DNA from 3 places in the Corynebacterium sp. LaCa_282 genome. Region 1 is predicted to be linked to each of the others. Evidence: predicted binding sites of a transcription regulator. Region 1 holds the regulator's gene; each other region holds the start of a gene.
The links. The regulator LexA, encoded in region 1, represses DNA repair genes until DNA is damaged. The targets are predictions, from matches to a motif close to CGAACANNTGTTCG.

Region 2: ACP8KU_RS06545 (HNH endonuclease signature motif containing protein) is a predicted target of LexA. The motif match lies at 2,930-2,943, and genes of this name have one in related genera.
Region 3: ACP8KU_RS03710 (SAV_6107 family HEPN domain-containing protein) is a predicted target of LexA. The motif match lies at 6,039-6,052, and genes of this name have one in related genera.

The regions. Positions count from the first base shown of each region.
Region 1 covers NZ_CP191095.1:990,706-997,891, forward strand. The annotation lists gene ACP8KU_RS04620 (1-phosphofructokinase family hexose kinase) at 1-913, opposite strand, end outside; gene ptsP (phosphoenolpyruvate--protein phosphotransferase) at 1,123-2,811, shown strand; gene ACP8KU_RS04630 (DeoR/GlpR family DNA-binding transcription regulator) at 2,891-3,673, opposite strand; gene lexA (transcriptional repressor LexA) at 4,156-4,866, opposite strand; gene ACP8KU_RS04640 (hypothetical protein) at 5,120-5,524, shown strand; gene nrdR (transcriptional regulator NrdR) at 5,744-6,202, shown strand; gene hrpA (ATP-dependent RNA helicase HrpA) at 6,395-7,186, opposite strand, start outside.
Region 2 covers NZ_CP191095.1:1,394,748-1,401,933, reverse strand. The annotation lists gene ACP8KU_RS06555 (electron transfer flavoprotein subunit alpha/FixB family protein) at 1-552, shown strand, start outside; gene ACP8KU_RS06550 (cysteine desulfurase family protein) at 552-1,667, shown strand; gene ACP8KU_RS06545 (HNH endonuclease signature motif containing protein) at 1,664-2,842, opposite strand; gene ACP8KU_RS06540 (glycoside hydrolase family 25 protein) at 3,049-4,212, shown strand; gene ACP8KU_RS06535 (spermidine synthase) at 4,193-5,029, opposite strand; gene mnmA (tRNA 2-thiouridine(34) synthase MnmA) at 5,126-6,211, shown strand; gene ACP8KU_RS06525 (uroporphyrinogen decarboxylase/cobalamine-independent methonine synthase family protein) at 6,212-7,132, shown strand; gene ACP8KU_RS06520 (AAA family ATPase) at 7,129-7,186, opposite strand, start outside.
Region 3 covers NZ_CP191095.1:791,169-798,354, forward strand. The annotation lists gene ACP8KU_RS03680 (class II 3-deoxy-7-phosphoheptulonate synthase) at 1-939, shown strand, start outside; gene ACP8KU_RS03685 (protein kinase domain-containing protein) at 948-2,303, opposite strand; gene ACP8KU_RS03690 (Rv2175c family DNA-binding protein) at 2,314-2,718, shown strand; gene ACP8KU_RS03695 (alpha-(1->6)-mannopyranosyltransferase A) at 2,687-4,210, opposite strand; gene ACP8KU_RS03700 (polyprenyl synthetase family protein) at 4,219-5,298, opposite strand; gene ACP8KU_RS03705 (GNAT family N-acetyltransferase) at 5,350-5,904, opposite strand; gene ACP8KU_RS03710 (SAV_6107 family HEPN domain-containing protein) at 6,140-6,583, shown strand; gene ACP8KU_RS03715 (DUF3040 domain-containing protein) at 6,714-7,115, shown strand.

The sequences.
Region 1 (7,186 bases):
GGAATTGGGTGCCGGGCTTTGCGGCCGCAGCGGTGCCATAAGCCACCGAGAGCGCGAGGGAGTCTGCTGGTCCGTGCCCCTGCGTGCGTCCCAGTAGGTATCCGGCCAATGCGGCATCACCTGCGCCAACCGTGGATTTCACCGTGGCGGGAGGCGGGGTGGCGGCCCATGCGCCGTCTGCGTTTACTAGCACGGCACCGGCGCCGCCGAGGGTGACAAGGACTTCCTTGATGCCGCGACCCACGACATCCCTTGCAGCCTCCACGACCGGGCTATAATCCCCGGCCGCAGCGGCGCGCTCGAGGGCGAGGCCGTCCTGGCCGGTCAGCTGCCCCAGTTCGAAACCGTTGGGTTTGATGAGATCCGGGGCGGCGGTAGCGAGCTGCTTGGCGATGGCCTTCATCGGAGCATCAGAGGTATCCACGGCGATGCGCGCCTGCGGGGCGGCAGTGCGGATCTCCTTGATGAGGTCGGTATACCAGCCGGCGTCAACACCCTTGGGCAGCGATCCGGCAAGGGCTACCCAATCGGCGGATTGGGCGTGGTGAGTAAGGGTGGAAATGAGGTGGTTTTGGGTGGCATCGGAAAGCAGCGGGCCAGGGCCGTTGACCTTGGTGGTTGTGCCATCTGGCTCGGTGATGGTGGTATTGACGCGGACGCCACCGTCCATGTCCACGTGGGCGTAGGGGAGGTGGACCTCCTGGATGAGGTTCATGAACGGATCGGCCGCGCGGGAGGGGAAGAGGGCCAGGGTTTCTTTCCCGGCGAGGTGCACGGCGCGGGCGACGTTGACGCCTTTGCCGCCGGCGACCTGGGTAACACTGGCGGCGCGGTGGACATCGCCTGAGGTCAGTTGCTGATTGAGCGCCAGGGTGGCGTCAATGCTTGGGTTTGGGGTGAGCGTGAGGATCATCGAGAACTTATCCCTTTCGCAGAGTGCGTATATTGGGGGCCACACGCAGTCGGTCCGGTTGAAACTCGCGCTTAAGCCCGCCGTAAATGTTTATTCTTGCCCGATTGTGTTGGAAAGTCAATAGAAACCGTGTGGCATACATTGCATTTCTGTTGGATTTGTGATGATCTGGAAATAAATAAGCCGCTATCTTCGAAGGAAGTATCGCCATGGAAAATACGCTTCAGTCCACTGTTAAAGGAACCGGCGTTGTCGCTGGAGTTGCCTATGCAGAAGCCGTATGGGTGCGCCCCCGCCCGGACCTGCCCACTGAAGGAAGTATTGACCAAGAGGCCAGCAGCGAAGCCGAATACGATCGCTTCCTCGAGGCAGTCGATGTCGTCGCCAGCCGCTTGGAAAACCGCGCCGCAGCCGCCGAGGGCCAAGCCTCGGAAGTGCTGACCGCAACCGCCGGCATGGTCAAGGACCGCGGGTGGCACAAGGCCGTGCGCAAGAATATTCGCTCGGGCAAGAATGCCGAGTTCGCCACGGTGGGAGCCACGGATAAGTTCGTCACCATGTTTGAGGCGGCCGGCGGCGTCATGGCCGAGCGCACCACCGATCTGAAGGACGTGCGCGACCGCGTCATCGCCCAGCTGCGCGGCGAGCAGGAGCCTGGTTTGCCCATGGTGGAGGGCCAAGCGGTGCTTTTTGCCGATGACCTCGCGCCCGCCGATACCGCCACCCTGGATACCGCGCATATTCGCGCGCTCGTTACCGAGCTGGGCGGGCCCACCAGCCACACCGCGATCATCGCCCGCCAGCTCGATATTCCGTGCATCGTCGCCGTGGGAAATAAGCTGCGGGAGATTGAAAGCGGCACGCTGGTCTTCGTCGACGGTGCGCTTGGAACCGTGACGCTGGGTGCGGACGAGGAAGAATCCACCAAGGCGGTCGCGGAATACCGCGAGCGCGCCGCCCGCGTTGCCGAATGGACTGGACCAGCGCAAACCAAGGACGGCCACCGCGTGCAGCTTTTGGCCAACGTGGCCGACGGCAACGCCGCCCGCATTGCCTCCGACTCGCAGGCAGAGGGGATTGGCCTCTACCGCACGGAGTTGTCGTTCCTGTCCGCGAGCGAGGAGCCTTCCGTTGACGAGCAGGCAAAAATCTACAAGAAGGTCTTTAACGCCTACCCCAATTCCAAGGTCGTGGTGCGCACCTTGGATGCTGGCTCCGATAAGCCGATTTCTTATGCCACGTTGTCATCTGAAGAGAACCCGGCGTTGGGTGTGCGCGGTCTGCGCATTGCCCGCGATAACGAGTCCCTGTTGACGCGCCAGTTGGACGCCATCGCCCAGGCCGCGGAGTCCCGCGGCGACGATGCCGAAACCTGGGTCATGGCACCGATGGTGGCGACGTCGAAGGAAGCCCAGTGGTTTGCGGAGCTGTGCCGGGAGCGCGGCCTGACCGCGGGCGCGATGATTGAGGTGCCCGCAGCAGCGCTGATGGCAGATAAGATTATGCCGCATCTGGACTTCGTATCCATCGGCACCAATGACCTCACCCAGTACACGATGGCCGCTGACCGCCTGTCACCGCAGCTTGCGTACCTCACCGACCCCTGGCAGCCGGCCGTGCTGCGGCTTATCCAGCACACCTGCATTGCGGGGCACGAATACAACGTACCGGTTGGCGTGTGCGGCGAGGCCGCGGCCGATCCGCTATTGGCCTGCGTATTGACCGGCCTAGGCGTCAACTCCTTGTCTGCTGCATCGACCGCAGTCGCCGGCGTTGGTGCCCAATTGGCCGAGCTGACCTTTGACCAGTGCCAGCAGCTTGCCGATGCCGCCCTCAACTCCGAAGGCCCCTCCGCCGCCCGCGCCGCAGCGATGGAGCAGATAGAAAAGTTCAACTAACGGCAAAAGGTCTCGCCCTCCCTGCCTCGGTGAGAAATGGCACCGGGGTAGGGAGGGCGAAGTCGTGCGCATGCTGGAGCTATTCGCTGGCGAGCACGACATCGATCTCTCGCTCGCGCAGGGCATCGACGAAGGATTCCGGCGCGCCGGAATCGGTGATGACGACATCGATATCTGCAATGGAGGCGAAGCTCACCAGGTAGTCGTTGCCCAATTTGCTGGAATCACACATGACCACGACCTTGTGGGCATTCGTGACGAAGGCGGATTTGATGGCTGCTTCTTGGGAATCGGCTGTCGACAAGCCGTGATCGAGGGTCAACGCATTGGTACCGATGAAGGCGACATCGGCGCGCATGAGCGCCATGGTGCGCAGGGCGGTATCGCCGACGACGGCCTGGGTGATAGCGCGTACGGTCCCGCCGAGGAGCTGGACATCGGGAACGCCGCTATTGGCTAGCGACAGTGCGATGGGCAGGCTATTGGAGACGATATTGAACTGCGCCTGCGGGTATTGCTGGCTAATGAGCTCGGCAAAGGTATTAATCGTGGTGCCGGCGTCCAGGAATATGCTGCCGCCGCCAGGGGGAAGGAAGTCGAGCGCGGCGTGCGCGATGGCGGCCTTGGCCCCAGATGCGGAACGCTGGCGGGTATCGAGGGTGAGCTCCGCGGTCTGGAAGGCTTGCGAAGCCACGGCGCCGCCGTGAACGCGGTGGACAACGCCCTCACGATCCAGTACGGCTAGGTCGCGCCGAATGGTTTCAGCAGTCACCTCGAAACGCTCTGATAAATCGGTTACGTTAACGCGACCCTCAACTGCAGTTTGGGATGCGATCTGGCGGCGTCGCTCCTCTGCGTACACGGACCCTCCTTGCTCCTCGCCTTCGGCCGGGCGGTTACTCCATCTGCGAATGCAGGCGCTCGGTGAAAGCTAACTGATGTGGGATTTCTCCCTCCATTGTGTCAAAATTCGGCGGTAATCGGACGAAAACAAAAATTAAGATGTGCGCTGTTGTCTGGTTTGGGATAAAAGCGCAGGTCAGTCAGCTTTATTTGCCCTAGTTGAAAGCCAACCCTAGTAGCGCTTAACTTACGGATCCGTTATTTCGGGGGTGCTTTTTCAATAAGTCCCGCGCGCTTAAGTTGGCTTTTAGGGCGTGGTTGCGAGGGAGAACAGGCGTGGAATGCGTTAAAACTCGTATGCCCCTGCTCCCTACGCGGGGAACAGGGCAGCGTACGAAGTGCAAAGAGCGGGTTTCAAGAAAGCGGGCGCAGAGTGCCGGTGGCGACAACAACCGCAGGCGAAAACTCGCGTGCGGCTTGATTAAAGTAGCTTGCTGGGGCCTAGAGTTTGCGGAAGACGGATACTACCTTGCCCATAATTTCCGCATCATCGCCGTTGATGGGCGGATAGGCATCGTTGTGCGGAAGGAGCCATACGCCAGAGGAATCGCGGTGGAATTCCTTGACGGTGGCCTCGGAGCCATCGAGAAGCGCGGCGACAAACTCGCCTTCCTCAGCCACCGATTGCGACCGGATGATGACCCAGTCGCCGTTGAGGATGCCGGCATCCTGCATGGAATCGCCCACGACCTGCAGCATATAAAGCTCTCCTCCGCCGACGACCTCGTCTGGCATGGGGAAATACGTGTCGATATTTTCCTCTGCAGTGATTGGTGCACCGGCGGCGATGCGGCCAACGACGGGAATATAAGCTACGGCGGCAGACTCTTCAGGGCCGCGGGCAGAGGTATCGGGGACGTCCTTAGCCTTGCGGCCCGGCTTCTTTTCGGCGTCGTCAGTGTTGAGGTGGCGTACGTCGACCGCGCGGGGTTTATTGGGATCGCGGCGCAAGAAGCCCTTTTCCTCCAGTTGCTTGAGCTGATAGGCCACGGACGAGGTGGATTGCAGGCCGGCGGCGTCACCAATTTCGCGGATGCTGGGCGGGTAACCGCGGAGCATCACTGCATCGCTGATGACGTTAAGGATGCGGCGTTGCCTTTCGGAAAGGGAGGCGTAATCGTTCTTTGCGGTGCTTGCTTTCTTGCGGCCCATGTGCGGCTCCTAGCTAAGGGGTCTGAGGTTCTGCGTTCATAGCTTGAAAAGGGACTGGGTGACACCTGCGTGCCATAACTCATTTGTAGCACGAAAAGTACAAGCGTTCGAGATTTACGCGAAAAACTGGACAGGTTTTCGAAGTGGTGCTATAAATCGAACATAGAAACAATCTCGAACACAGGAGCGACATTGAGCTCTTGTTGTGTCAAGGGGCCGCTTTAGACTTACGGCGGTCGTCGAAAGGAAAGCAATGTCTCAACTACTTCACTCTCGCAATAACATGGTCAAACAGCGCGCGGCACGTCCACAGATCGTCCCTTCAGCCGCTATTTGGGATATTGATGATCAAAGCTGGGGCGTGCAGCATTCTCCTTCCGAAAAGGGGGAAATCAGGACTTTAAATTCCGTATATCGAACGAACCGTGAAGGTTATTCGAATACGTGGACTGATGAACGTTCCTTACCTGATTTCGCGAACAGGCCGATGGAAGAAGACGATGCGCATAGTTCGCGCAAGAATTACCTCCTCGGTGCAGTATTTGGTGCTGCCGTATTTTTCGGCACGGTTGCCGGCGGGCTGATGGGTACGAGCGCTGAAACGCCGACTGATCCTGGCGCTTCGGTACAGCAAGTAGAAGCAGCGATCGGACAGTAGTGCTGCGTGTACTAAAGCAGGCCACTAAAGCAGGCACTTCAGGGTTATATGCTACGGGCCTTGTTAGACAGCAGCTCGTCTTCCCGGCCGGATATAGGCCCGCTTGCTTCACGGAGACAGGCACGCGAGTAGGAGGAGTCTGGCGCAATGGTGTCAGGTTTTTGGCTTGGGCGTGGGAGGTAAACTAAACCGAGAAGCTAAATTAGCGAAAGGACTAGTGTGTACTGCCCGTTTTGCCATAACGAACAATCCCGCGTTATTGACTCGCGCGTGGTTGATGCCGGCGCATCGATACGGCGCCGGCGGGAGTGTGCTTCCTGTAAGGGACGCTTCACCACTGTGGAAAAGGCCGTACTGCTGGTTGTTAAGAGAAATGGACTCGCTGAGCCATTTAGTCGGGATAAACTCATTCGGGGCGTTAGGCGCGCATGCCAGGGTCGCGACGTTAGCGATGATGCCTTAAAAAAGCTGGCCCAAGAGGTTGAGGAAACGGTGCGGGGGCACGGGTCCTCGCAGGTAAACGCCAACGAAATCGGGCTAGCGATTCTCGAGCCACTGCGTGACCTAGACGAGGTCGCATATCTGCGCTTTGCCTCGGTGTATAAATCATTCGAGAGCGCGGATGACTTTGAATCGGAGATTCGTTTGATGCGGCGGCGCGATCGCGGGGACCTTTAAACTGCGCAGTGTAGGACGATTTCTCAGCAGTTATACAGCCGTTCCTGCGCAGGATCGAAGCAGTCTTAACTGGCCTTTTGGGTGCATCGTTTCGTTAGGGCCTGCCCAATGTTTACGCCGCCGGCGGCCGAGTAAGCAGATTTTTAGCTTAGGTATGGCCGGCCGGGCGGCGGGAACGTGAGGTTGGGGTGACTAGCGCAATTTATCCACTGCCTTTTGGATCCTCCGCAGGGACACCGCGTGCGCCGTGCCGAGGCGCTGGGCAAATAGCGAGACCCGCAATTCCTCGATCATCCAGTGGATGTCCTTGACCTCGCGTGTCTTTTCGCGACCCGCGGGAAGGTTGCGCAGCCGGTTTGCCAGGTAGGCCTTGGCATTATCGACCTCGGCCTGGCGGTCGGCATCGCGATCCGGATCGAGCGACATGTCCTCCAGACGGATGCGCATTGCCTGGATGTAGCGGGGAAGGTGGCGCAGGTGCGTGGCTCCGTGCACGGTGATGGCATTCGGTGGAAGAAGGAAATTAAGTTGCTTTTCCATATCGTCGATGGCGGGACCGTCCCACTGGGAAAGTTCGGCGCGGAGGTTGGAGTACTCAGCCAAGCCAGGCGCGATCGAGACTATTGATTGCCGCACGCGGCCGGGAACCTGCGGTTTCACGGTATCTTTGAGCTCGGAAAATGCCTCTGGCGAGCGCACGGGGCCGCCGGCCTCGAGCATGAGGTCGCGGATTGCCGCTACGCGGGCGTCATTGACCAGGCCGTCGGCGCCGCCATGCGGATAAGAATCCACGGCGACGCGCTGCTGCAGGGGAAGCCCCTTGACCATTTGCGCGGTCGAGACGGAAATCTCGCGCATCAAAAGCGTGAGGGTGGTGGTGACCATGGCGGCATCGGCAGCCGCCTTGGTGGGATGAACCTTAAGCTCAACGCCTTCCTTGGTGGCCACCAGCGCTGGGTAGGCGGTGACCTCGTGGCCATCGAC
Region 2 (7,186 bases), 400 kb from region 1:
ACCTACGAGACCACTTCGCAGGCCACTGGCAGCTGCCCGATTTATACCCTGCAGCCGGGTTCCGTTGCGGCGGAGCCCCAGCAGGTGGAAACTCAGGCGGCCCCAATGCCACTGCCTGCGGCAACCGAGAAGGATGTCAAGGTTAATTCCTTTACTCCGGCCGAGAAGTCCGCCCGTCCCGAGCTCACCGCAGCCAAGGTTGTGGTTTCTGGCGGCCGCGGCGTCGGCGATAAGTTCGGCGAGATCGTAGAGCCGCTTGCCGATGCCCTCGGTGGCGCCGTCGGTGCCACCCGCGACGCCGTCGATGAAGGCTTCTACGACGCTACCCACCAGGTGGGCCAGACAGGCGTGACCGTGTCGCCAGATCTCTACATTGGTTTGGGCATTTCCGGTGCCATTCAGCACACCTCGGGCATGCAGACCTCCGGCACCATCGTGGTGATTAACCAGGACCAAGATGAACCGTTCTTCCAAATCGCCGATCTCGGCGTCGTCGGAGACCTGCACGAAATCGCCCCAGCTTTGACCGAGGAATTGAAGGCGCGCCAGTAATGCCGCACTATTTCGACTACGCAGCAACCCAGCCGATGCGCCAATCCGCCATCGACGCATGGGTTGCCGCCTCCGGATCGCTCAACTCCAGCGCGCAGTACGCCTCTGGCCGTAGGGCCCGCTCCGTGCTTGACGATGCCCGCGAGAAAGTCGCCTCCCTCCTTGGGTGCGAACCCATCGAGGTCATTTTTACCTCTTCTGGGACCGAGGCGGATAATATCGCTATCCAGGGGCTTTTTGCGGCGGGAAATACCAACCGCATCATCTCGACGGATATTGAGCACCCAGCGGTGCGCGATACCGTGAGCAAGCTTGCCCAGGGTGGCGCCACCGTGGATCTGCTCCCTGTGGACCGCAACGGGCATATCAGCGATGGGGGCGCCTTCGCGGAACCTGCCGACCTTGCCACCTGCATGTGGGCCAATAACGAAACCGGTGCGATTCAGCCCATCGAGGATCTTGCCTCCCTCGCGCAACAATCCGGTATTCCCATGCACGTGGATGCGGTGCAGGTAGCGGGCAAGCTGCCCATCAATTTTGCGGAATTGGGCATCACAACGCTTGCCGCCAGCGCCCACAAATTTGGTGGCCCGCGCGGTATTGGCGTGCTTTTGGCCAAGCGCACCCCTGCGCCGCAGCCGATTTCCTACGGAGGCGGGCAAGAACGCGGACTTCGCCCTGGCACGGTAGACGTAGCTAGCGCCTCCGCGCTCGCCGCTGCGTTGGAGGAGTCGATCGCAGAAAGCGCTGCCGAGGGCGAGCGCATCGCTGCACTTCGGAATAAGCTGCGGGATGGGATCCTCTCATCCATCGACAACGTTGTAGTGAATTCCACCGAGCCATGCTTGCCGTCGCACCTACACGTTTCTTTCCCCGGCACCGATGGCGATAGCCTCATCATGTTGCTGGACTCGCTGCAGATTGAGGCATCGACTGGCAGTGCCTGCAGCGCAGGCGTCAACCGCATGTCCCATGTGCTTTCTGCAATGGGTGTCAGCGAGGAAGAAGGAATTGGGTCCCTCCGGTTCACTCTGGGACGCCTTACTTCCGAAGACGATGTGGATTACGTGCTCGCGCATTTACCAGAGGTCGTCGCCCGAGCCCGCACGGTTTAAGTATCAGCCCTTTCTTTGGCAGCATTCCGCCGGGCGGCGATTGCCTGGGCAACGGTCAGTGCCCAGTTCCTATTCTTCGTCGCTAGCGGACCCTGCGGTTCATCGTATTCCCACCGTCCGTCTTGGAAGAGCCAGATGATATCCCCGCTGTGCGGATCCATGATGTAAAAGGCGCTTTTATCCGTCTTTACGTTGTGGTGGTGCTGGCACAGCGAGGCTAAATTTCCAGCCGTCGTCTTTCCTCCCTCTGAGAAATCGATCCGGTGGTCCTTCTGGCACCTGTAGGCCGGGCGGTTACACCCTGGCCAGCGGCACACACCATCGCGACCCTCCACATAGGCACCGATGAGCGGCGGCGTGGAGTAGGCCGGACTTACCCTTGTTGCCGCTTGGTCCATATCCCGTGTCGTAGTCGGGGCTAGCCGGTCTGCGGTATCTGGGTGAACCCATCCATAGCCCTGGATGAAACCGGGCGCCGCTTTTATATCGCTGGCGCGATACATATAAAGGTGCACCTGAGATTTATCTTCGACGGTTCCGAGGATCAGCTGGGCCAGGGCATCGGCCTTGCTAATTCCGTGCTCTTCCGCCGTGCGCTGAACAACCTCGTCAATGAGGATGAGCGCGTCTTCGTCGAATTCTACGTTTAACCCTGCTCGTCCACCCGCGGTCGGGTAGATGAAATAGGATTCATTTTGAGATTCCTCTTCCTCGGCGTCCTTGTCTCCCGTAGTGTCCGGGGATTCCATCGTGATGAGCCCATTGAGCTTTCGACGCAGGGCAGCGTTCGATGGAAAACTTTGGCCCGGCTTTGTGGGAGTGAGGTACTTTTCCAGTTCGGCGTCTATGCGCTGGAGGACGCTGTTGTCTACTTCTCCCAGCTTGCTCAAGACCGCATCAATGGTGATAAGCCGAGAGAAATCGAGGAAGTAGTAGGTTTCCTGCAGCAGTTGGGTGCGTGGCAATTCCTCTAAGCGGTACAGGGCCATGGTGATATCCCTCGTGCGCCTCTCGCTTAAGCCGGTGCGACCCGCCAAGGTATGGCACGAGATATCGAAATCGTCTTCTAGGCTAGGTTTAATTTCCTTCCAGAGCAGGTAGTCGGACTTTCTATTGCAGGTGGCACTAACCGCGATGTCATCGTGTGGGTCAGTGATGAGGTAGTAGGGTTCCACGGCGATTATCCCCCGAATTTCGCACTAAGTTTCTAATTTACATAGCCCCACCATAAGCCGCCCACTCAACCCTCGCAAGCCGAAAAGCGAAAATATGTTCTAAATGGTACATTTCCAACGAGTTTGTCTACGCGAGTGAAAAATTCCTCTCTAAGTTGCGTGTGTTGCAAATGTGGTTAGTGTGAATGATTGTTAAACTCTCGCGCATGACAACTATGAGGGCACTCCGCAAGAGCATCATCGCGGTTATCGCTGCAGTTGCAGTCACGGTAAGCGGGACCGCTGCCGCGCAGGCAGCATTGGGAACCAGCGCACCAAAAGGTATTGATATTGCTGCCCACCAGCACCCAGGTGGCATGCCTATTGACTGGAATAAGGTGAAGTCTGATGGCCAGTCCTTTGCCTTTGTGAAGGCAACTGAGGGTGGGGACTGGATTAACCCGCACTACGTCAAAGATATTCAAGCCGCCAATCTGCATGGCCTGAAGACCGGCGCATACCACTATGCGCGTCCAGCTGGCGATGCGAAGACGCAGGCCGCAAACTTTGCCACGCAGATTGCATTGGCGCCGAATCAGACGTTGCCGCCGGTGCTCGATATCGAGGTTTCCGAGGGCAAGTCCGCCTCCCAGTTGGAGAGCTGGATCGAGGAATTTACCAGCGAGCTCAAGCGCCTGACCAACCGCACGCCAATGATTTATACCTATAAGTACTTCTGGATCGGTGAGATGAATAACTCCCAGAAGTTCTCCAATATGCCACTGTGGTTGGCGGCATACCAGGATGAAGCGCCGGATCCAGTGGGTGGGTGGAAGAACCTGTCCTTCTGGCAGCGCTCCGGTTCGGGCAAGGTTGCTGGTATTCCAACCGATGTGGATTTGAACCTCTTCAATGGTACGAAGCAGCAGCTTGATTCCTTTAGCGGCGGAAATTACGTCGATATCGGCGGCGCGCTCGATAGCCTCGTGCTTGATGATGGCGTCGATCTGAGCGCCGATAGCACGCCACTAATTGGTGCAATCTTTGCCCTTGCGGCTGGCCTTATTGCAATGCCCCAGCTTGCCGATGCCGCCAAAGACGCCGGCCTCGACGCCCAAGCTGCCGAGGGCTTGGCAGCTTTTGTGAAGACCTTGGAAGACGAGGACGCTCTGCCTCTCAAGCAGCTTGGCAAGATGGCAGTCGGTGACTTCACCGTCGGTGACTTGGCGATGTTGCTAGAAAACGCTGGCCATGTCAATGGCGTCGACGCAGGCGAGGTCTCTGGAGCTCAGGTAGAAGAAGCCAAGGATGCGGCGAAGAAGGCCGGTGCCGATGTCCCCGACTTCGACGCTAATCAAGTGGCCGAGCTGCTCAATCGTGTGCTGAAGTAGCTCCCGCAAAGAATCTTCGGGTCCAGCTTTCATCCTTAAAGTGAGCTGGGACGGCCCCGCCTAAGAGTGCCTTTGCCAGCTGAGCGGCTTGGACCGAGCCCTCAGCTGGCAGTTTCGTGTCTGAGGCCAGCAAGATGATATTTCCATACCGGCGCCCTTTGAGCATGGGCGGGTCAGCGATTACGGCGAGGTGATCGAAGACCTCAGAAAGCCCGGCCAGCTCTTCCTTAGCCAAGTGGAGATCCGAGTGATCGCCGCAGTTCGCCACGTAGAGGCCGCCGGCAGATAGGGATGATTTAGCCGCTTGGAAAAACTCCACCGTCGTTAGATTTTTCGGGGTTGTATCCCCAGCGAAGACATCGCGGATGATGATATCGCGGCTGGCGGGCAGAAAACCTTCGGTTTCCTTTCGGGCATCGCCGGGGCGGATCTTGACGGTGGGGGAACGGGGGACATCGAAAAACTCGCGGACTAATTCTCCCAGTTTGGCATCGAGCTCGACCACCGTATGGCGGCTGTCCGGCCACAGGTCGGCGAAGTAGCGCGGGAGTGAGCAGCCCGCTCCGCCGAGGTGGGTAACGCGCAGTTTATTGGGCGAGACCGTATTAAGGTATTCCACTGCCGCTGCGATCCAGCGCATGTACTCAAAGTCGAGTTCCTGCGGCTCGCCCAGCACGATATGGCTGCTAGGAACGCCGTTGACGTTAAGGATATAGGCCCCGTCGCGGAATTCATCCGGCACAACCTCGGCGGTGCCGGTGGAGATCTCGTAGGTGCCGGTGATGCCTGACCTGTTCGCGGCTCGCTTTCTACCCATGGGGTTCAAGCTTAGGGAATGGAATCGATTTAAGCTGCGTTGGGGCAAGGGAGTACACTTTCGGGCCTGTAGTCGAGGTATTTAAAGGGGAATGCAATGCGAGTATTGGTAGCAATGTCTGGCGGCGTGGACTCATCTGTCGCCGCCGCCCGTGCGGTGGAGGCTGGCCACGATGTCGTCGGCGTGCACCTGGCGCTGCATAAGGACGCGCAGCAAACGCGCGAAAAGGCCCGCGGCTGCTGTTCGCTGGAGGATTCCGCCGATGCCCGCCGCATTTGCGATAAGTTGGGCATTCCGTTTTATGTCTGGGACTTTTCGGAGGAATTCAAGGAAGAGGTCATCACGGACTTCGTGGATTCCTATGCCCGCGGTGAAACCCCGAATCCTTGCCTGCGCTGCAATGAGAAGATTAAATTCCGCGCATTGCTGCAAAAGGGTATGGCCCTGGGCTTTGATGCCGTTGCGACCGGCCACTACGCCACGCTTGATGATGACGGTTATATGCGCCGCTCCAAGGATGAGAATAAGGATCAGTCTTACGTGCTCGGCGTCATTTCCGCCGAGGAGTTGGACCACTGCTTTTTCCCCATCGGTGATACCCCCAAGCCGCAAATCCGCGAAGAGGCTGCGGCGCACGGTTTTTCCACGGCGAAGAAGCCGGATTCCTATGACATCTGCTTCATTCCAGACGGCAATACCCAGCAGTTCCTTGGATCGCGCATCGGGCTTCGGCCCGGCATGATTGTGGACCAAGAGGGCACGGAGCTTAAGGAACATGATGGCGCGTGGAACTACACCATCGGCCAGCGCAAGGGCTTGGACATCAAGGCCCCGGCCGCTGATGGCCGCCCGCGCTACGTCACCGATATCGATGCTGCAACGGGCACGGTGACCGTCGGCGCGCGCGAGGACCTGGCGGTCACCGCCATTCGCGCCGATCGCCTGAGGTACTTGCACCCTGGCATGGATGGCGACTTCGAGTGCGAGGTGCAGGTCCGCGCGCACGGTTCCGTCGTGCCGTGCATCGCCCACGTGGACCGCGCCGCGGATTCGATGCGCCTAGAGCTCAAGGAGCCACTGTCTGGCGTTGCCCGTGGACAGGCGGCGGTGCTGTACCTGCCGTCCCCAGATGACCTCGGCGATATCGTCATTGGTTCCGGCACCATTTGCGAGACCGTGTAAATGACCGGATTCGCACTCGGGCCCATGCCCGGCACGTCCATGTCGGAGGCAGCGGACATCATCATGGGCGAGACCGAGCTTCCCGCCATCCCGCAGCTGCCGGAACGCGGCTTGGGCTCCGATTCGGTAGGGCGCACCGCCAGTATGCTCGAGGCCATCACCATCGACCGCGGGCCTCGTTCGTGGCGCATGACGGCGCGGCCGCAGCTATTGACTCGTCGCACGTGGGATCGCCTCGAGCGTGACCTCGACGAGGTACAGCAGGTGTGGGGAGAAAGCGTGCCCCGCGTTAAAGTCCAGGCGCTAGGGCCGTGGTCGCTGGCAGCCAGCATTGAGCTTGCCGATGGCCACCGAGTTCTTAGTGACCGCGGTGCCTTCGCCGAGCTTTCTGAAGCCCTTCTTCATGGGCTGCGGGCGCATGCAGATGATGTGGCACGCCGCTTCCACGGCGAAGTTGTGGTGCAGCTTGATGAACCTTTGCTTGCGGATATCGTGGCTGGACGCATCCCAGGTACCACGGATTTTGATTCTATCCCCGCCGTGGCTGACGAGGTAGCGCTAGAAACTCTGCTCGGCTTTGACGCGGACTACCTGCATGCCCCGCCGTTGTGGTCCATTGCTGGTGCCGCAACGACCTTGCTCGTCGATTTCCATAGCCCTCGTTATCGCCTCGATACCCCTGAGCATTTCGATGGCTTGGGAGAGCACCTGAGCGATGGCCATCGCATTGGTGTGGGGATTTCCGGATCGGATGCCCGTGCCGAGGCCATCGCGCTGGCCAAGCATCTCGACCGCATCGGCATGCCACGCGAACTTTTGGTCGATCGCTTTGATGTATATCCCGTGCAGGCCTCTGCCCGAACCCTGTGTTCGGTGACGGAGACCTCGTCCATCCTTGTCCGGGACGCCGGTGACCTTTAATCCACTCGACCCAAGCTATCGGTGGCCGTGAAATAGGCCTCCATGTAGGGAATG
Region 3 (7,186 bases), 200 kb from region 1:
ATCGTCAATGGCGTGGACCCCACCGATGAGGATCGCCGCCACGATCCTGCCCGCATGATCCGTGCTTACGCTAACTCTTCTGCCGCCATGAACTTGGTGCGCTCGCTGACCTCCTCCGGCACCGCGGATCTCTACCGCCTGCATGAATGGAACCGCGAGTTCGTCCGCAAATCGCGCGCGGGTGCCCGCTACCAGGACTTGGCCCGCGAAATTGAAAATGGCTTGAAGTTCATGAATGCGTGCGGCGTGCAGGATTCCACCCTGCACTCGGCGGATATTTACTGCTCGCACGAGGCGCTGCTCAAGGATTATGAGCGTTCCATGCTGCGCTTGGGCCAAGACGATAATGGCGATACCAAGCTCTATGACCTCTCCGCACACCAGGTGTGGATTGGTGAGCGCACCCGTGGTCTGGATGACTTCCACGTTAATTTCGCTGCCATGATCGGCAACCCGGTGGGCATCAAGCTCGGGCCTGGCGCTACTCCAGAGCAGGCCGTGGAATACGCCGAAAAGCTAGATCCCAACCGCGAGCCAGGCCGCCTGACCATCATCTCCCGCATGGGCCACGACAAGGTTCGCAGCGTCTTGCCGCCCATCATCAAGGCCGTCGAAGATTCTGGGCACACCGTGGTATGGCAGTCCGACCCCATGCACGGCAATACCTTTACCTCGTCCAACGGGTACAAGACCCGCCACTTCGACAAGATCGTCGACGAGGTGCAAGGCTTCTTCGAGGTACACCGCGATTTGGGCACCCACCCGGGCGGCGTGCACCTCGAGTTCACTGGGGAAGACGTGACGGAATGCTTGGGTGGAGCCGAGGACATCACCGATCTGGACCTGCCGGGCCGCTATGAATCCGCCGTGGATCCGCGCCTGAATACGCAGCAGTCCCTCGAGCTCTCGTTCCTCATCGCGGAGATGCTGCGGAACTAGGGCGCCACCTAGACCCAGAGGGACGGGGTTCCTTCGTAATAGGAGGAACCAAACCACCACCCGCTGATAGCGACCGCGCCGGTTGCCACCGCCACTGCGAGGAGAAAAACCAGCAGTGAGGCGGGATGGCGATTGGTCAGGGGCCGCTCGGCGGGTTCTTCTTCTGCCGCCTGTGCCGGCGGCTGCGCAGCAGACTGCGCTGCTGCTCCCACGCCCGCAGCGGGTGCTGGGTCGGGGACAGGAGCCGGGGCCGGGGACGGTGCTGGAGCAGGTGCCAGCGGCGGCTCGGGGGAATCGTCGACGGGCGCTTGGGGGACATCGAGGCGCGTTTCAAAGTCTGGCTGCGGCGGATCCGGCTCGGGCTCAGGGGGAATGACCTCGGTGGGCCCGCCGTCTAAATGCTCGGTAGCGCCTTGCGGGATGGTCCGCGTGGGCTCAAATACATCCGTAGCGCCGATGCCGGAATAATCCGTCGGCGTTTGTGCGGTGCGCGCGGCGGCCGCATTGCGGGGAACCGGGATGGTCACCGTGGGCAGATCCAATTCCCGGCAAATATCCTCGATGGCATCCAAAAACTCCCCGGCATCGGCAAAGCGCTCGCGGGGATCGCGGGCGGTGGCGGTGGCCACGAGGGCATCGACAAGCTTGGGCACGCCCTCAGCGCGCGTGGATGGGGCGGGAACATCATCGTAGAGGCGCGCGGTGGCGTGCGCGATCGGAGTATCCCCGGAAAATGGCACGGTTCCGGTCAGGAGCTCAAAGAGCACGATGCCGGCCGAATACACGTCGGTAGCGGGGGTTATATCCTCGCCGGTGACCTGTTCCGGTGCCAAGTACGAGACGGTGCCGACGATCATATTTGAGGTGGCTTGCGCATTCGTCGCACGTACCAAGCCGAAATCGCCCAATTTCACCCGGTGATGAGAGGTAATGAGCACGTTATCGGGCTTAATATCGCGGTGGATAAGCCCCGTGGAGTGCACCTCGGTCAAGCCCTGGAGCACGCTGCGCAGCGTCGATAAAGCGGCAGGGACGGTAAGGGGGCCGCCTTCGGCAAGCAGCTCGCGCAAGGTGCCGCCATCGATGAGCTCCATGATGAGGTAAATGGGCTCGCCGTCAGCGGAAAAATCATGAATGGCCACGAGGTTGGGGTGCTGCAACCGCGCCATCGCGCGGGCCTCGCGGGAAAAGCGCTTGATAAAAATCGGGTCATCGTCATAGCGCTCATCCATGACCTTTGCGGCCACTTGGCGGCCCAAGCGCATATCCACGCAGCGATAGACGGTAGACATACCGCCGCGGGCGATGGGGCGATCGATGCGGTAACGGTCTTCCAACACGTCACCAATTTCCAACCTAGTCATACCTCCCAGTATGGCCGATCCCCTAGGTCGCGTTAAAGTAGGTGGCGTGACTAACGCAGAAAACTCCCTGAATTCCTTATTGGCCGGCGAAGAGCTGCTCAGCATGCAGCAGGTGGCAGACAAGCTGGGCCTTCCCATCACCCGCGCCTATGACTTGCTCCAGGACCGCAAATTCATTGTCTGGGACTCGCCCGAAGGCAAGCGCGTGCCGCTGGCATTCTTCAATGACAAGGGGAGCATTGCCAAGCACGTCACGGGCGTTATCACCGTGCTTACCGATGGCGGCTATGACGACGAAGAGATCCTGCGCCACCTATTTACCGCAGATGACTCCCTGCCTGGCCGGCCCATCGACGCCCTGCACGGGCACCTGGCGCGCGAGGTTATTCGGCGGGCGCAGGCGTCTGCTTTTTAACCCAGCGCTTGGGGAGTTGAGGGCCTTTTTGGCTCACGCCATCGAACATCCATTGCGTTGCGGACCAGGACACAACGATGAGGCCAATGACCCAGAACCAGTTATAGAGCTGGTGGTTGCCGTCGCCGGAAAAGCTCAAGCTGATAAATAGCGCTACGCCGGAGGTAAACTTCAGCAGCCACAACGGCGGGCGGAAGGTGCCCATGAGCGTGAAGATGGAGGCGTAGTACCACGGCAGGGTCACCGAGTTGAAGACGAAGGCAACCTGGTAGGCCGCCGCGGTGCCCATAATGGCATCGCGGGCCGTGTGCCGGCTTAGCCACCACACGATGACCAACCCGATGAGCATGCACACCATCGCGATTGTGCGCAGGACGCCCAGGATGGCGTTATAGGATGCCTCCGGGTCAAAAATGTGGACCGCCGGGACGATGATGTCCGCGGCCAATGTCGGGCCCGCCAAGGGGTTAATCACCTTAGAATTGCCGCTGACCTGGGATAGCCAGCCCCATGAGGTGCCGGAGGCCCAGGTGATAAGCGCCACGGACGCGATGATTTCCACGGCAGCGATGAGCCCTGAGCAGACGAAAACCACCGCGGTGCGCGCCGCGGTAGAACCCTTGGGCGCGTAGCGGTGCAGCATCAGCCAGACGATGAAGGGGGCGGCAAAAATCGCGGTAGCCTTCATCGCCACCGCCGTGCCGACTAGCAGCAGCGCGGCGTGGAAGCGCTGGTGCAGCGCGGCCAAAAGCCCCAACGACACCAGGCCGACCATGAGGGATTCATTGTGCATGCCACCGATAAGGTGCAAGATGATGACTGGGTTGGCAACGCCGATCCACAGCGCGACCGCCGGATCCGCGCCGAGCTTTCGGGCGATCCGCGGGACCGTCCACGCAATAAGGACAAAGCCTGATAGCGAAAGCAGCTTATAGATGATGATGCCGACGGTGACATTATCGCCCACGACGGTGGTGACGATTTTGCCAATCCACAGGTGCAGCGGTCCATACGGGGTGGTGGTATTGCGCCAGTCTTGTGAGACCTCGAGCAGGAAGGGCCCGGGGTTGACGGCGGCGCCCTCGGTATAGGGGTCGAATCCATCGCGGACCATGGCGCCCTGCATGAGGTAGGAATACACGTCCCTGGAAGCCATAGGGCCGGCGAATAGCAGTGGGGTGACCCATGCGATAAGGATGCGTTGTAACTCGCGTACCCCTCCCTCCGGGCGCGGGTGTTTAAGCTGCTTGCGAATAATCATGCGCCCGGCAAGCACCCAGGCGGCGGCGAGGAGGAAAATGCCCACCCAATACAGCACCAACCCGAGGTTGCGCCCGTGACCATACGATAAGAATCCGATATTGAGCGCTTCGAGCACGCCGCCGCGGTTGCGGGTTGAGCCGCCAGAAAAAGACGAGAAAAGGAGCACGCACGAGGCCACGAGGCCCAGCGGGAGTGCGCGGGGGACTGGCAAGGAGTAGGTTTTGGCCACGGTGATACCTACTTTTGGCGCGTCGTCGCCTGAATGGCTAGGTGTTCTAGCGTTTCGGTGATCTGCGGATCCACATTCGCCGCACGCAGATGGGCCAACCCGGATTCCGTCAACGCGGTAATGCGGCGCTCAATCTCATCAGGGGCGCCGGAATCCGCAATGATTTGGGACAGGCGCAGCAAGTCCTGCGTATCGGAGGTGCGGCCGATGAATTTCCGCAGAGTAGCGGCGGCGCTGGGGTCGCGTTCATCGGCGCGCTGTAGCGCTAAGGCAAGAAGCTCCGTGCGCTTGCCCTCTCGCAGATCGTCGCCGGCGGGCTTGCCCGTAATTTCGGGATCCCCAAAGACCCCCAGTTGGTCATCGCGGAGCTGATACGCGATGCCGATATCGTGCCCATAGCCGCGGAAAGCCGAGATTAGTTCATCGCTTGCCCCCGCGATGGCAGCGCCCAAATGCAGGGGCCGTTCGATGGTATAGGCGGCGGTTTTATAGCGGTTGACGGAATTGCTCAGCGCCACCGATTCCGAACCGGCTGCCTCGAGGGAAATATCGAGCAATTGGCCGCCCAAGACCTCGGTGCGCATTCCCCGCCAGGGATCGCGCGCACGCTGCAAAGCCTCCGAGCTGAGCCCAGAATCCTGAAACATATCCTCGGCGTAGACCAGCGCAAAATCGCCCACCAAGATGGCCACGGACGTGCCAAAGAATTCCGGATCCCCTAAGAAATCGGATTCCCGGTGAAGGCGCTCTGCTTCCCGATGCACCGTCGGTTTCCCACGCCTCGTATTCGACGCGTCAATGATGTCATCGTGGATAAGCGCGCAGGCTTGGATGAACTCCAGCGAGGATGCCGCGCGCAGCATCGCCTCTGGGGATTCCGAACCACGGCCGGCGGCGAGGTAGCCCGCCCACGCATACATGGGGCGCACCCTTTTCCCGCCATCGAGGACGAATGATTCCAAAAAGCTCATAGCGGTACTGACCGGGGCGCCGATTTCTGCCACGTGATCCCGGCGCTGGTCCAAGAAGATGGCCAGTTTTTCGCGCACCGCGCCGGGGATATCCGCAAGCTCAGGAATATTCGTCATAGTCACACCTCCACACGATACCGCCTTGGGCCGAGAAGAAATAACACAGGTTTATAGCGGCAGGACCACTCCCAAAATGGCAAAGGGTCGGGGATCCGCGGGGTAGCGATGGTGGCGCACGACATCAAAGAAGCCCACAGACCGGTAGAGGCGAAAAGCCCCGTTGGCTTCCTGTGGTGCTTCCGGCGTTGACAATAAGGCAAATCGGGCAGGGATATTCCATAAGAGCCCTTCGAGTAGCTGCTTACCTAAACCGTGGCCTTGAAAAGACGGCAGCACGTGCACTTCAGCCACCTCAAAATAGCTGCGCAGCATGCCCCATTCGGACTCAGTTGGCCCGCCGTTGCGGCGCAGGGCGCGGCGCAGCTCGGAATCCCACCAAGTATCTGGTGAGCCCAAAAATCCATAGGCCACTCCCACGACGCCGTTGTCATGCGCAGCAATAAGCGCTGTAAACCCGGGCCGCATGGAATCCGCCCGCCAATTGTCCACGCTGCGCGAAAACGTGACCGGGTCATATCCCATGGCCTCGATGTAGATCTCCACGAGTTGGGGAGCCAGCATAGAGAACTCTTGCGGGGTTAAGCGGCGGATTTCGAAACTCACGGTATCTATCACACCAGATACGCATGTCCACCGGCGGACAAGGGTGGGGGCGGGGTTATTCCATCGAGCCCTAAGGGATTTCGAACTGTGTTCGATTTGTAGGCAGTTATGACTGGTAAAACTCTTGAGTAATTCGAACAGGTGAACTAGACTAGGGGGTGGATGTCCGGTTGGCTGCTTAAAGTGAGCGGCAATCGAACACGGTTAGTTATTAGCGCAGTACAGGAGAAAAACAATGGCACAGATTATTTCGGCAACGCAGTCCCGCTCTACCGGTCGCTTTGCTGGCAAGCAGGGCGCGAAGCGGGCCCACTTTCTTTTCCAGGCTCGCGAGCTTCTGGATCGGGCGAGGGGATATGCGGCGGATGGTCGCTTTGACCAGGCGCTGGAGGTGGCTTATCAGTCCGCATTGCGTACGGCGGGTGCGCGAGTAGCTGTATCGGTGGTCTCTCGCCGCCGGCGTCTGCCAACGAGCGCGTGGGACCGCTTGGCTTTGGTGGGGGCCGAGGAAAAGCAGTGGGCCGAGGCTTTTAAGTCCTACTCTCGTACCCGTGCCCGGGTGGCGTCTGGCTTGGATGCAACGCCGGATGAGGAATATGTCTACGGGTTAATGCAGCAGGCGGCGCAATTTTTAGATGAGAGTGAAGCCGAGACGATTCTGGGATCCTTTGCGGCATAGCAGCAGCATAGCGGCGCCATAATCACTGTTGAGGGGAATAACTACCTTTTGGGGAACATACTGGTTACTCTGGACGTTAGTATTGGTAGAAGATATATCGGCCGAAGCCCAGTCCCTAGTTGGAGGAATAGTGTCTCTTTCTGAGCAGGAGCAACGCACGCTCCGTGAAATAGAGGAATCGTTATTAGCGGACGATCCTAAATTTGGCGCTTCTGTGTCTGAATCTACCTCGATCGGCGGTTCCGGCGGCGCAGTTACGCTGCGTGGGATTGCGCTCATCGTGGTTGGTCTGTGCATGCTTGTTGGCGGCGTGGCCTTGGCGCAGCAAAGCTTGTGGTTTATTGCGTTGTCCATCGCCGGGTTCTTAGTCATGTTCGCTTCCGGCGTGTGGATGCTCCGGGGCGATCGGCCTGCTGGTGGCGGAAAGAAAAAGTCCACCAATGGGCGGTCAAAGAAGGCAGCCTCGTCTCGTAATAGTGGGGTAGGCAGCAAGCTGGAAGAAAACTTCCGTCGGCGCTTTGAAGAAAGCTAGCCGCGAACTTTCCATTTCCCCAGTCACCAGGAAGGGTGGCTGGGGATTTTTTACGCCTTACCAAAATTCCC